Regions from separate parts of the Dasania marina DSM 21967 genome, predicted to be linked through region 1. Evidence: predicted binding sites of a transcription regulator. Region 1 holds the regulator's gene; the other holds the start of a gene.
The links. The regulator FliA, encoded in region 1, starts transcription of late flagellar genes. The targets are predictions, from matches to a motif close to TAAAGTTATNNNNNNNNCGGCCGATANCC.
Positions count from the first base shown of each region.

Region 1 (5,713 bases):
AGTAGGCATAATGGCTAAGGTTAGCGGCACTTTAATTTCTAAACGGGTGCCCTCACCGACTTTTGATTTTATAACAATGGAACCGTTAAGCTGCGTGATTTTAGTTTTCACTACGTCCATGCCCACACCGCGGCCAGAGACGTCGGAAATTTCTACTTTAGTAGAAAAGCCCGGCATAAAAATAATATCGAAACACTCTGAGTCCGATAAACGGGCAGCACTATCTTCGTCAAACAAGCCCTTTTCTACCGCTTTTTGACGCAACATATTGGGATCCATGCCCGCGCCATCATCGGTAATCGATAACAGGATTTGATCGCCTTCTTGCTCAGCGGCCAATATCACTTTGCCCATACGCGGCTTGCCTTTAGCCTCTCTATCGTCTGGCATTTCTATGCCGTGATCCACTGAGTTTCTTACCAAGTGAACCAAGGGATCGGCCAAGGCCTCCACTAAGTTTTTATCTAAGTCGGTCTCTTCACCTTGTAGCTCTAAAGTAATTTCTTTCTTCAGGTTGCGCGCCAAATCCCTAACCACACGAGGGAAACGGCCAAACACCTTTTTAATAGGCTGCATGCGGGTTTTCATTACCGCAGATTGTAAATCGGCCGTTACCACATCCAGATTGGAGACGGCCTTGGCCATGACTTCATCGCCGCTACTGGCACCCAAGCGCACTAAGCGGTTGCGCACCAACACCAGCTCGCCCACCATATTCATGATGTCATCTAAGCGCTGGGTATCAACCCGCACGGTGGTTTCAGCTTGCGAAGCCTCTTTATTGCCTGCCGCGCGTTTCGGCGCAGCTGGCACCTTGGCTTGACTATCATCGGCAGCTTTGGCGGTCGGCGTCGCTGTAGCGGATTGGGGTTTAGTGGCCGGTGTAGGTGTAGGTGCTGCTGGCGCTTTAGTTTCAGCTGCTGCTACGCCGGTAGGCCCCTGACCTTGGCCGTGCAGTTGATCTAGCAGGGCTTCAAATTCGTTATCATTAATTTCTTCACTGCTAGCTGCTGGCGCAGAGGCCGCTTTTGCTTCAGAAAAAGCCTGCGCTTTTTCGCTGCCCGGAGCACCGCCGCCATGCAGCTGGTTTAGCAGAGCTTCGAATTCATCGTCAGATATTTCATCGCTACTTGTTGATGACGCCGCAGGCTCTGGGGCCGCGCTGGGCTCAAGGGCTCCACCGTGCTGCCCTTTGCCATGTATCTGATCCAGTAAGGATTCAAATTCATCGTCGGTAATTTCATCGCTACCGCTACTGGCGGGAACTGCTGGTTCGGCTTGAGCGGGCGCTGACTCAGCAGCCGGCTCGGCGATAGCATCTAGAAACTGCTCAAACTCGGCATCGGTAATATCACCTTCGGCAGCCGCTGGCTCCAAACTAGGAGCTGATGCAGCTTCCGGGGCATCGGCTGCAGCCTCAGACACATCACGTCCTTCGACTAATGCGGTTAGGTTGGCCAATAATTGTGGGTCGGCGGGTGTCAACTCGGCGCCATTTTGCACTTCGTCAAACATGACCGTAACCACGTCTAAGACCTGTAACACTACGTCCATTAATTCGGGCGTGACCGAGCGCTGACCCGTGCGCAAGATATCAAATAAATTCTCGGTAATATGACAGCAATCAACCAATGCGTTGAGCTGTAAAAATCCTGCGCCGCCTTTTACCGTGTGAAAGCCACGAAAAATAGCATTCAGCAAGTCACGATCATCAGGGCTTTGCTCTAGGTCAACCAGCTGCTCAGATAATAATTCAATTATCTCGCCGGCTTCGACCAAAAAGTCCTGCAATATTTCGTCGTCTTCACCGAACATCCAATACTCCTAAAAGCCTAGGCTTGATAGCAGGTCATCAACATCATCTTGCCCCGACACCACATCATCACGCGTATCTGCATGAATTTGTGGCCCTTCGGCACCAGAGTCTAAGCCTTGTTTTTTTTTGTTGGGCTTAGCGGCAGGGTCTTTAACTATGCCGGTTAACTCTTCGATTTGACCTGCTACACGCATTAATTCAACTAAGCGATCTTCAACATCTTGTACCAGCGCTATCACCTTGGTGATGACCTGGCCGGTTAAATCTTGAAAATCCTGCGCCAATAAAATTTCATTGAACTTTTGGCCGAGTAAGGCATTGCCATCGATAGACTGCACTAAAAAGCCGTCTATACGTTCGGACAATAACTTAAACTCATCCACATCCATTTCGCGGCGCAATAAGCGCCCCCAGTCGGCTTGCAGCTGTTTGGCCGCTACACCTTGGGCTGTGGCGATGGGTATGCCTTCTTCAACCATGTCCATGGTCTTATCGGCAGAAGTTTGAGTAAGATTAATAACATAATCTAAACGATCTTTGGCGTTGGCCATTTGCGACTCATTATTCGCCGCATCACCGCCCGCTTTGCCGGGGTCAAGGTCAAAGTTGACTATCGCATCGTGTAAACCACGGGTTAGTTTACCCACCTCTTTGTAGAGGGTGTTATCACGCAACTCATTGAGATCTTGGATGACGTTATTGGCAGCAACATAATCGCGCTCTTCCAAGCTACTCATGAGAATGCCGGCTCGCTCTTTCAGCGACTCCCATACATCATCACTAGTGCCGGCCTTAGCCTGAGCAGAGTTATTGTTATCGTCCATGTAAAGCTATGCCTATCCCGAAGGGATCTGAGGGTGACTAACCGACGCGTTCAAAAATCTTTTCGATTTTTTCTTTTAGCACCGCTGCGGTAAAAGGCTTCACAACATAACCATTCACGCCGGCCTGTGCGGCCTCGACGATTTGGTCACGCTTAGCCTCTGCTGTCACCATCAAAATAGGCATGTCTTTTAAACGTGCATCTGCACGCACGGCCTTGAGTAGTTCTATACCGGTCATGCCAGGCATGTTCCAGTCAGTAACTAAAAAGTCAAAACTGCCATTTTGTAACATGGGCAAGGCTGTCTGACCATCATCAGCTTCTGATGTATTGGTAAAGCCCAGATCACGCAACAAGTTTTTAATGATACGCCTCATTGTTGAAAAATCGTCAACAACCAGAATCTTCATATCTTTATTCAAAGCCACCTCCAAACATATCATTACCCGCTTTGCGTTCGGTAAAATTATAATGTATCCAGTCTAGCCCCTGATTAGGGCGTAGCCAGTTTTTCTAACAAAAACAACGAATTAATCCTATTAAACCACAATACGTCAAGCTATGTATTAGCAACTGCCGTGGTTTGTTGCCTTAATAGGTATCTCGCTGCCAAGCCGACATACGGGTACGTAAACGCATCGCAGCCTGGCTGTGTATTTGGCTGACTCTGGACTCACTAACGCCCAGCACCAAACCAATTTCTTTGAGATTAAGTTCTTCATCGTAATACAATGACAGCACCATACGCTCACGCTCAGGTAACTGCGCTATACATGCCGCTAGACTTTCCCTTAGCGCTTGGCTTTCTATGCCATCTAGTGGATTTTCTGCATCACTAGGCAACTGCTCCTCGGGTTTGTCGTCACCGCTAACCAGCTCATCATAACTAAATAATTTGCTGGATGCAGAGTCTCTTGTAATTTTATAGTAATTTTCTAGGGGAATATTAAGCTCGTCGGCTACTTCTTGATCACTGGCATCTCTACCTGTGCGGTTTTCAACCGCTCGCATACCCTCGGATACCATCCTGGCATTACGATGCACTGAGCGCGGCGCCCAATCACCACGTCTAACATCATCTATCATTGAGCCACGTATACGTATGCCGGCGTAGGTTTCAAAGCTAGCACCTTTAGTGGTGTCGTAATTACGCGAGGCTTCCAGCAGGCCGACTAAACCCGCCTGAATTAAATCGTCTACCTGCACACTGGCGGGCATGCGGGCGAGCATATGGTGGGCAATACGTTTCACCAGCGGCGCGTGTCTCTCTACCACTTCATCTTGCGAAATACTTTCAACGTCGCTATACATCGATAATCTACTCGCTACAACCATTGGTTATTTCTCACCGCTACGATTCTGCCGAACCGTGTACTAGGCGCTCTACAAAAAACTCTAGGTGGCCGCGAGGGGTTGATGGCAAGGGCCATAAATCCACTTTTTCGGCCAACTGTTTAAACGCTATACCGGCTTTACTGCGAGGGGCAATATCCACTACCGCCCGCTGCCTTTGTACCGCTTTACGCACGGTTTCATCAAAGGGAATCTGACCTACATATTGCAGCGATACATCTAAAAAGCGTTCGGCCACGTGGGTAAGCTTATTAAATAAATTACGGCCCTCTTGGGCGGTGCGCGTCATATTGGCAACCACTCTAAAACGATCCACGCCATACTCACGATTTAGTAATTTAATCAGTGCGTAGGCATCGGTAATGGATGAAGGCTCGTCACAAACCACTACCAGTATTTCTTGTGAGGCGCGTACGAAGCTCACTACCGAATCAGAAATGCCGGCGGCGGTATCTATCACTAACACATCTATTTGGTGGCTAATTTCACTAAAGGCATGAATTAAGCCGGCATGTTCCATAGTGCCCAACATGGTCATTTTTTGGGTGCCGGAAGAAGCGGGAATAATACGTATACCACCCGGGCCAGTGAGCATTATATCGATTAAGGAACACTCCCCCGCCAACACATCTTCTAAGTTGCGCTTGGGGGTTAAACCCAATAGCACATCGATGTTGGCCAAACCCAAATCAGCATCCAATAGCGCAACGCGGCGCCCCATATTCGCCAAACTGACACTGAGGTTTATAGAGACATTGGATTTACCCACCCCGCCTTTACCCCCGGTTACTGCAATCACTTGTACTGGATGCGAACTACTCATGCTAGCGCTGACTCCTCGCTGCTATTATTTGAATGGCAATATTGCTTGGCATTCTACACTAACTATTCTGAATACCTAGCGATACACCGGGTATCACTAGGCTATTACGCTTATTCGGTTTAACTGATTAAGGCCTGTAACTCGACACTCATATCATCATCATCAACCTGCTGGTCTTTGGCCAACGCTATAGCCTCCCTAACAATAGTAGTCGACTCGGCAATGGCAATATCCTCGGGGATATTTTGGCCGTGGGTGCTATAGGCTACCGGTAGATTTTTTTCTACCGCCAAGCTAATACACTCCCCTAAGCTGGCGGTTTCATCCAGCTTGGTCAATATGCAGGCGGTTAAATTATCGGTTTTGTAATGATGATAAGCCGCTCGCAATACCTGCGGCTGACTGGTGGTAGGCAGCACCAGTATGGTTTTAACTTTAGCAGCCAATTCATTAATCGCCTGCGCCTGCTTAATTAAGCGTTGATCTTGATGGGTAAGCCCGGCGGTATCCACCAACACCCACTGCTTATGACGCAAGCCGTGCAGCACTCTGTCCAAGGGGTTATTTTTATCCACCACTTTTACCGGCACATTTAAAATGCGGCCCAGCGTGCGCAGCTGTTCATGGGCGGCAATACGGAAAGTGTCGGTAGTCACTAGGGCTAGGCTGTCAGCGCCATGTGCCATCACATGCCTGGCCGCTAACTTGCCTATCGTGGTGGTTTTACCGGCGCCGGTAGGCCCGACAAACACAAACACGCCCTGCTGGTTAATTAAATCTTCACCTACCACCGGTAATTGGTGGCTTAAGCGCCGCATTAATTGCATCCACACCGGTTTCTGGGCACTTAAAGCTGTAGGCCCTTCTAGTGACTGCCCATCTAGCAATTGATTAGCCA
Region 1 is NZ_KB891585.1:574,891-580,603, forward strand. Features, by position in the region: gene B067_RS0112275 (chemotaxis protein CheA) at 1-1,815, opposite strand, end outside; gene B067_RS0112280 (protein phosphatase CheZ) at 1,825-2,640, opposite strand; gene cheY (chemotaxis response regulator CheY) at 2,678-3,061, opposite strand; gene B067_RS0112290 (RNA polymerase sigma factor FliA) at 3,231-3,950, opposite strand; gene B067_RS0112295 (MinD/ParA family protein) at 3,991-4,815, opposite strand; gene flhF (flagellar biosynthesis GTPase FlhF) at 4,935-5,713, opposite strand, start outside.

Region 2 (5,713 bases), on a different contig from region 1:
TCACCTTGGCCATCTAAATCTATATGAAACTCTATAACTTCAGCCCGCCATTGCTGGACAGCTCTATGTAACACCGCTGGCTGACGGCTGTGATCTGACCATCCCACCGCGCAGTGATAACGCTGCCTTAATGTTTCTATAACCGCTAAATTGCACTCGTCAATCGGCGTAGGGTAAGCCGACACACAATGCAACAGGGTTAACTGCTGGCAACCTGCCTGCTGCAACACGGCTACGGCATGGTCAATTTCTTCTATGGTGGCCATACCCACAGATAAAATCACGGGTTTGTTAGTTTTGGCACAGGCTATTAATAAGTCATCCCATAACAATTCATAAGACGCTATTTTATAAAAGTCGACAAAGGGCTCTAATGCTTTAACCGCATCTAAATAAAAAGGCGTACAGGAAAACTGTATTTGCTGCTCGCGACAACGCTGCGCTATAGGCGCTAAATAGCCTAAGGGCAGTTCCCATTCTTTACGGCGCCTATGCTGCTCACTACCGGCCAACACTTCCGGTGAAAACAGCTGATCAATTTTGAATAATTGAAATTTAACCGCAGCGCAGCCCGAGGCCGCTGCCACATCCACAAACTCCAAGCAGCGCGCTAAGTCTTTGTGATGATTGCTGGAAACTTCAGCAATAAATAAGCAACTCATGACGAGTCACACTGCAGGCAAATAGCGACTACCTTCGCCACATCGACGGCATCCAGGTCGGGGAAAAGCGGCAGTGATAGCGACGCTTCAGCATAATGACTGGCATTGGGATAATCATCAGGGCTGAAACCCAAGTTTTGATAATAGGGATGGCCGGGGATGGGAAGATAATGCAGGTTAACACCAAAGCCTGCAGCCCTTAGTGCGTCAAAACAACGATTACGTGTACTGATATCGGTAAACTGCACTATATAAAGATGCCAAGCCGAGGAGCAATCCTCCTGCACCAGCAAAGGCTGAATGGCCGAGTGCTGAAAAGCAGCGTTATACTGTTGCACCAAAGCTTGCTTGCGGCTGATAAAAGTATCTAAACGCTTAAGCTGGGAAACACCCAATGCCGCGTGTATATCACTTAAACGATAATTAAAGCCCAACTGCTGCTGTTCGTAATACCACTCGCCCGGCTTATCTGCCAGGCAATGCTCCGCGTCTTTAACAATCCCGTGAGATGCCAGTAACCGCGCTTTTTCAACCAACTGCCCATTCTGGCTAACTAACATACCGCCTTCGCCGCTGGTAATAGGTTTTACCGGGTGAAAACTAAACACGCTACAAGCACTATATTGGCAGCAGCCGATAGTTTGTTGCTGGTAGGTACCACCCAGCGCATGGCTAGCATCTTCAATAATGGCAATATCTAATGGCCCACATAACGCTGCCAGTGCCTGCATATCGCAACTCTGACCTGCGATGTGCACTACAATCAAAACCTTGGGCAGAGACTTGCCCTGTTGTTGATAGCTGGCGAGTTTCTCCGCCAGCGCAGCTACTGATATCAAGCCAGTACGGCTATCAATATCCACAAAATCGATATCGGCACCGCAGTATAAGGCGCAGTTTGCCGACGCCACAAAACTGGTTGCGGCCACCCAGACAACATCACCCTGCGCCACACCTAAGGCCAAGCAGGCTAGGTGTAATGCCGCGGTAGCATTACACGTGGCAACCGCATGCTCAACGCCGCAGTATTGTGCCACCCCCCGTTCAAACTCGCTTACCATAGGCCCTTGGGTAAGAAAATCAGACTTCAATACATCAACAACCGCACTTATATCCTCGTCAGCCACTTGTTGACGGCTGTATGGCATCATAGGCCAACACCATCGTGCAGTGTTCTAATATCCTCTACGGATAAAAAGTCGGGGTTGGATCCGGAGTCATAGCAGAACCCAGGCTCCGCATAGTTACCCCGCTCACCACAGACGTTTCTGCAGTAATCCACATCACCATCGGAAAACTTTATACTGGGAGTAATAACATAGTGGTCATCAAATTCTATGGTGCGGTAGCTATCGTCCCTAGGCACCATTTTTTCATGCATTTTTTCACCTGGTCTCACTCCTACGATTTCATGCTGTAGCGATGGCGCCACGGCTTCGGCAACATCCGTAATTTTAACCGAGGGGATTTTAGGTACAAAAATCTCACCGCCGTACATGCGCTCAAAGCTCTTGAACACAAAATCAACACCTTGCTGCAGAGTGATCCAAAAGCGTGTCATATTAGCATCTGTAATCGGTAGGGTTTGCTCACCCCCCTTCAGCAAGCCTTTAAAAAAAGGTACTACCGAACCTCTAGAACCCACGACATTTCCATAACGCACTACCGAAAACCGCGGGCAGTCGGCACCGACCATATTGTTGGCAGCCACGAATAACTTATCAGAGCACAATTTAGTGGCGCCGTAGAGGTTTACTGGGTTGGCCGCTTTGTCCGTAGATAGCGCAATGACTTTTTGCACTTTATTAGCAATAGCCGCATCAATCACATTTTCAGCACCATTGATGTTGGTTTTAATGCATTCCATGGGGTTATATTCAGCAGCAGGCACCTGTTTGAGTGCCGCCGCATGAATAATATAGTCGACGCCATTACAAGCCTGCATTAAGCGACTCTTATCCCTCACATCGCCGATAAAATAACGCATGCAAGGCGCATTAAACACCTGCTGCATGTCAAACTGCTTTAGTTCATCGCGGGAGAATATTATGACTTTTCGGGGCTGGTAACGGGATAGCAAAGTCTCGACACACTTTTTGCCAAATGACCCTGTACCTCCCGTGATTAAGATAATCTTTTTATTAAACACCGCCATCCCCAATAGTAATATCACGCCAATTATTTGGCATCATTTATATCAGCAATGCAGAAACTGTGCCAGCGGTATTTATATAGAGGGAAATTCGAGAAAAATTGACTGGGTAATTAAGCAGCAAAACATAAAAAAGCGATCAACTACCCAGCAGATAAAGCACCCACGCATATAACGGGGGTAAAGATACTGACGCTAAACCGCTTCTGCAGCTATTTCATCCCAACCAGATTTAATCGTCTTAATTATAGCCAGCGCCTCATCTAGCTTAGCTTCATCATTTTTCGCATTGGCAGTCATTAGGCATTCCACCACATAACCATAGAGGCTATCTAAGTTAGCAGGAATGTCACTATCTACCTCTAAATTTAAGCTATCACTCAAGCCACCCACTATAGAAATAGCCTTACCTATAGATAAGCCTTTCTGGGCAATATCGCCACGCTGCATGGCACCCTTGGCGACAGCTATACGTTCTACAACACCTTCCATCAACATTTGAATTAGGCGATGAGGTGAGGCCCCACTTATTGCCTCATGTGCATTAATCTGCTGATATTGATTAAGCGCTTTTTGTAAAGACATGTGCAAAACATCCTAAATAATTCACGTAAAACAAAAGGACTAATTCATCCCCACTAACTATAGCGGCTATTACTTTATATTCATTAACTAAAAACGAAAAAAATTATTACCGCACACATTATTTTTTTCAAAATAACGGTAAAGATAGAAAAATATAGTTTTTAATTAAAAAATAACTATATATAAATCAATAGCTTAATTGATTAAATTGCTTTAAAACTATTTTTTCACACAATTTACCTAAAGCCATTTTCACTCCTGCCGTTAACTATTTCGAGCCGGAAACACACCTCAAGCCTTAGAGTAGCCTGAGGACATAAAGTAAATTTATTTTAGGAGTGACCGTCATGTCACAGGTCGTAGCAACAAACCTCGCATCGATTAATGCGCAGCGTAATCTTTCAAAAAGCGGCAGCAGCCTAGCAACATCACTGCAGCGCTTGTCTTCTGGCCTCCGTATTAACAGCGCTAAAGACGATGCCGCAGGTTTACAAATTTCCAACCAGCTAACATCGCAAATCCGCGGCACTACTGTAGCGGCGCGCAACGCTAGCGACGGCATCTCGTATGCACAAATCGCTGAAGGCGCATTAGACGAAATTGGTAACATTTACCAGCGCATGCGTGAACTTGCAGTGCAATCTGCCAACGGCACCAACAGCACCAGCGAAAGAACCGCATTAAACTCCGAATATACTTCACTCAATGCAGAAGTCACTCGCATCGCCGCCCAAACCCGCTTTGGCAACACCACTGTATTTACTGGCACAGCTACAGCACTACAAGTGGGTGACAAAGCAGGCGAGACTATTAGCTTTACTATAGGCACTGTCACCGCCAACGGTGGCGCCATAGCTACTGCCGCTGGCGCCAGCGCAGCCTTAGGCACATTAACAACCTCCATAACAGGTATAGATGCTAAGCGAGGCACCTTAGGCGCCATTCAAAACCGCCTAGAATCGACGATTGCAAACAGCAGAAGCATTATAGAAAATGCCTCCGCTGCACGCTCACGTATTCGTGATGCCGACTTTGCTGTTGAAACCGCCAACTTAACTCGAGCACAGATACTGCAACAGGCAGGAACCGCAATGCTCACCCAGGCCAATCAGATACCTCAAGGGGTGCTTTCACTACTACAATAGTGGCGTAGTCACGTAGAGAGTTGACAACGCATACCTATAAAGCCGAGCTGGCAATCACGCCAGCTCGGCTTTTATCTTTTTACCTCCCTTTATAGCCTTCTATATAGCCTCTCTTTATAGATGCAGATAAAGCTTCCGAAAAGCGCAACTCCCTCTCTTTCTTGAAAAAATAAAAACGATAAAAAACAATAAGTTAAAAGCTTTTATTCACCCTCCAGCAAGAAAAACCCAAATAAAGTCTAAAGCAAGCCTCAATACGGCCGATAAGATATGCGTACGAGAGAGAAAGTTTCACCTTCGGGTGATAAAAGACAAGCATATTAGGAGTGACCATCATGGCACAAGTCGTATCAACCAACCTTGCGTCTCTTAACGCGCAACGTAACCTGAACAAAAGTGGTAACAGCTTAGCAACCTCGTTGCAGCGTCTATCTTCTGGATTGCGTATTAACAGCGCAAAAGATGATGCGGCAGGCCTGCAAATCTCAAACCAATTAACCTCACAAATCCGCGGTATGACTGTTGCTACACGTAATGCCAGTGATGGTATATCGTTTGCGCAGATAGCTGAGGGCGCGTTAGACGAAGTAGGTAATATTTACCAGCGCATGCGTGAGCTAGCGGTACAATCTGCTAACGGCACCAACAGCACCAGCGAAAGAACCGCTCTAAATGCTGAGTACACTGCGCTTAACAGCGAAGTCACTCGTATAGCTGGGCAAACACGCTTTGGTAACACCGATGTATTCACCGCTACAGCAACTGCCTTACAGGTAGGTGATAAAGCAGGCGAAACCATTAGCTTTACCATAGGCACCGTAACTGCCAATGGCGGCACCATCGCTACAGCAGCTGGCGCCAGTGCGGCACTTGGTACATTAACTACGGCAATTACCGCCATAGATACCAAGCGTGGTAACTTAGGTGCGATACAAAACCGTCTAGAATCTACTATCTCTAATGGTCGTAGTATTATAGAAAACGCTTCAGCAGCTCGCTCACGTATACGTGATGCCGACTTTGCCGTAGAAACAGCTAACTTGACACGCGCGCAAATCCTGCAACAAGCTGGTACCTCAGTGCTGTCTCAGGCTAACGCTATACCCCAGGGCGTATTGTCGCTACTACAATAGGGTAAAACCTTCTGGTCTGGTGTAGGATAACACCGG
Region 2 is NZ_KB891586.1:490,350-496,062, forward strand. Features, by position in the region: gene B067_RS0115110 (N-acetylneuraminate synthase family protein) at 1-662, opposite strand, end outside; gene pseC (UDP-4-amino-4,6-dideoxy-N-acetyl-beta-L-altrosamine transaminase) at 659-1,813, opposite strand; gene pseB (UDP-N-acetylglucosamine 4,6-dehydratase (inverting)) at 1,810-2,817, opposite strand; gene fliS (flagellar export chaperone FliS) at 3,010-3,399, opposite strand; gene B067_RS0115130 (flagellin N-terminal helical domain-containing protein) at 3,747-4,544, shown strand; gene B067_RS0115135 (flagellin N-terminal helical domain-containing protein) at 4,880-5,677, shown strand.
Region 2: a site for FliA is predicted at 3,641-3,669, ahead of B067_RS0115130 (flagellin N-terminal helical domain-containing protein). Genes of this name have one in related genera too.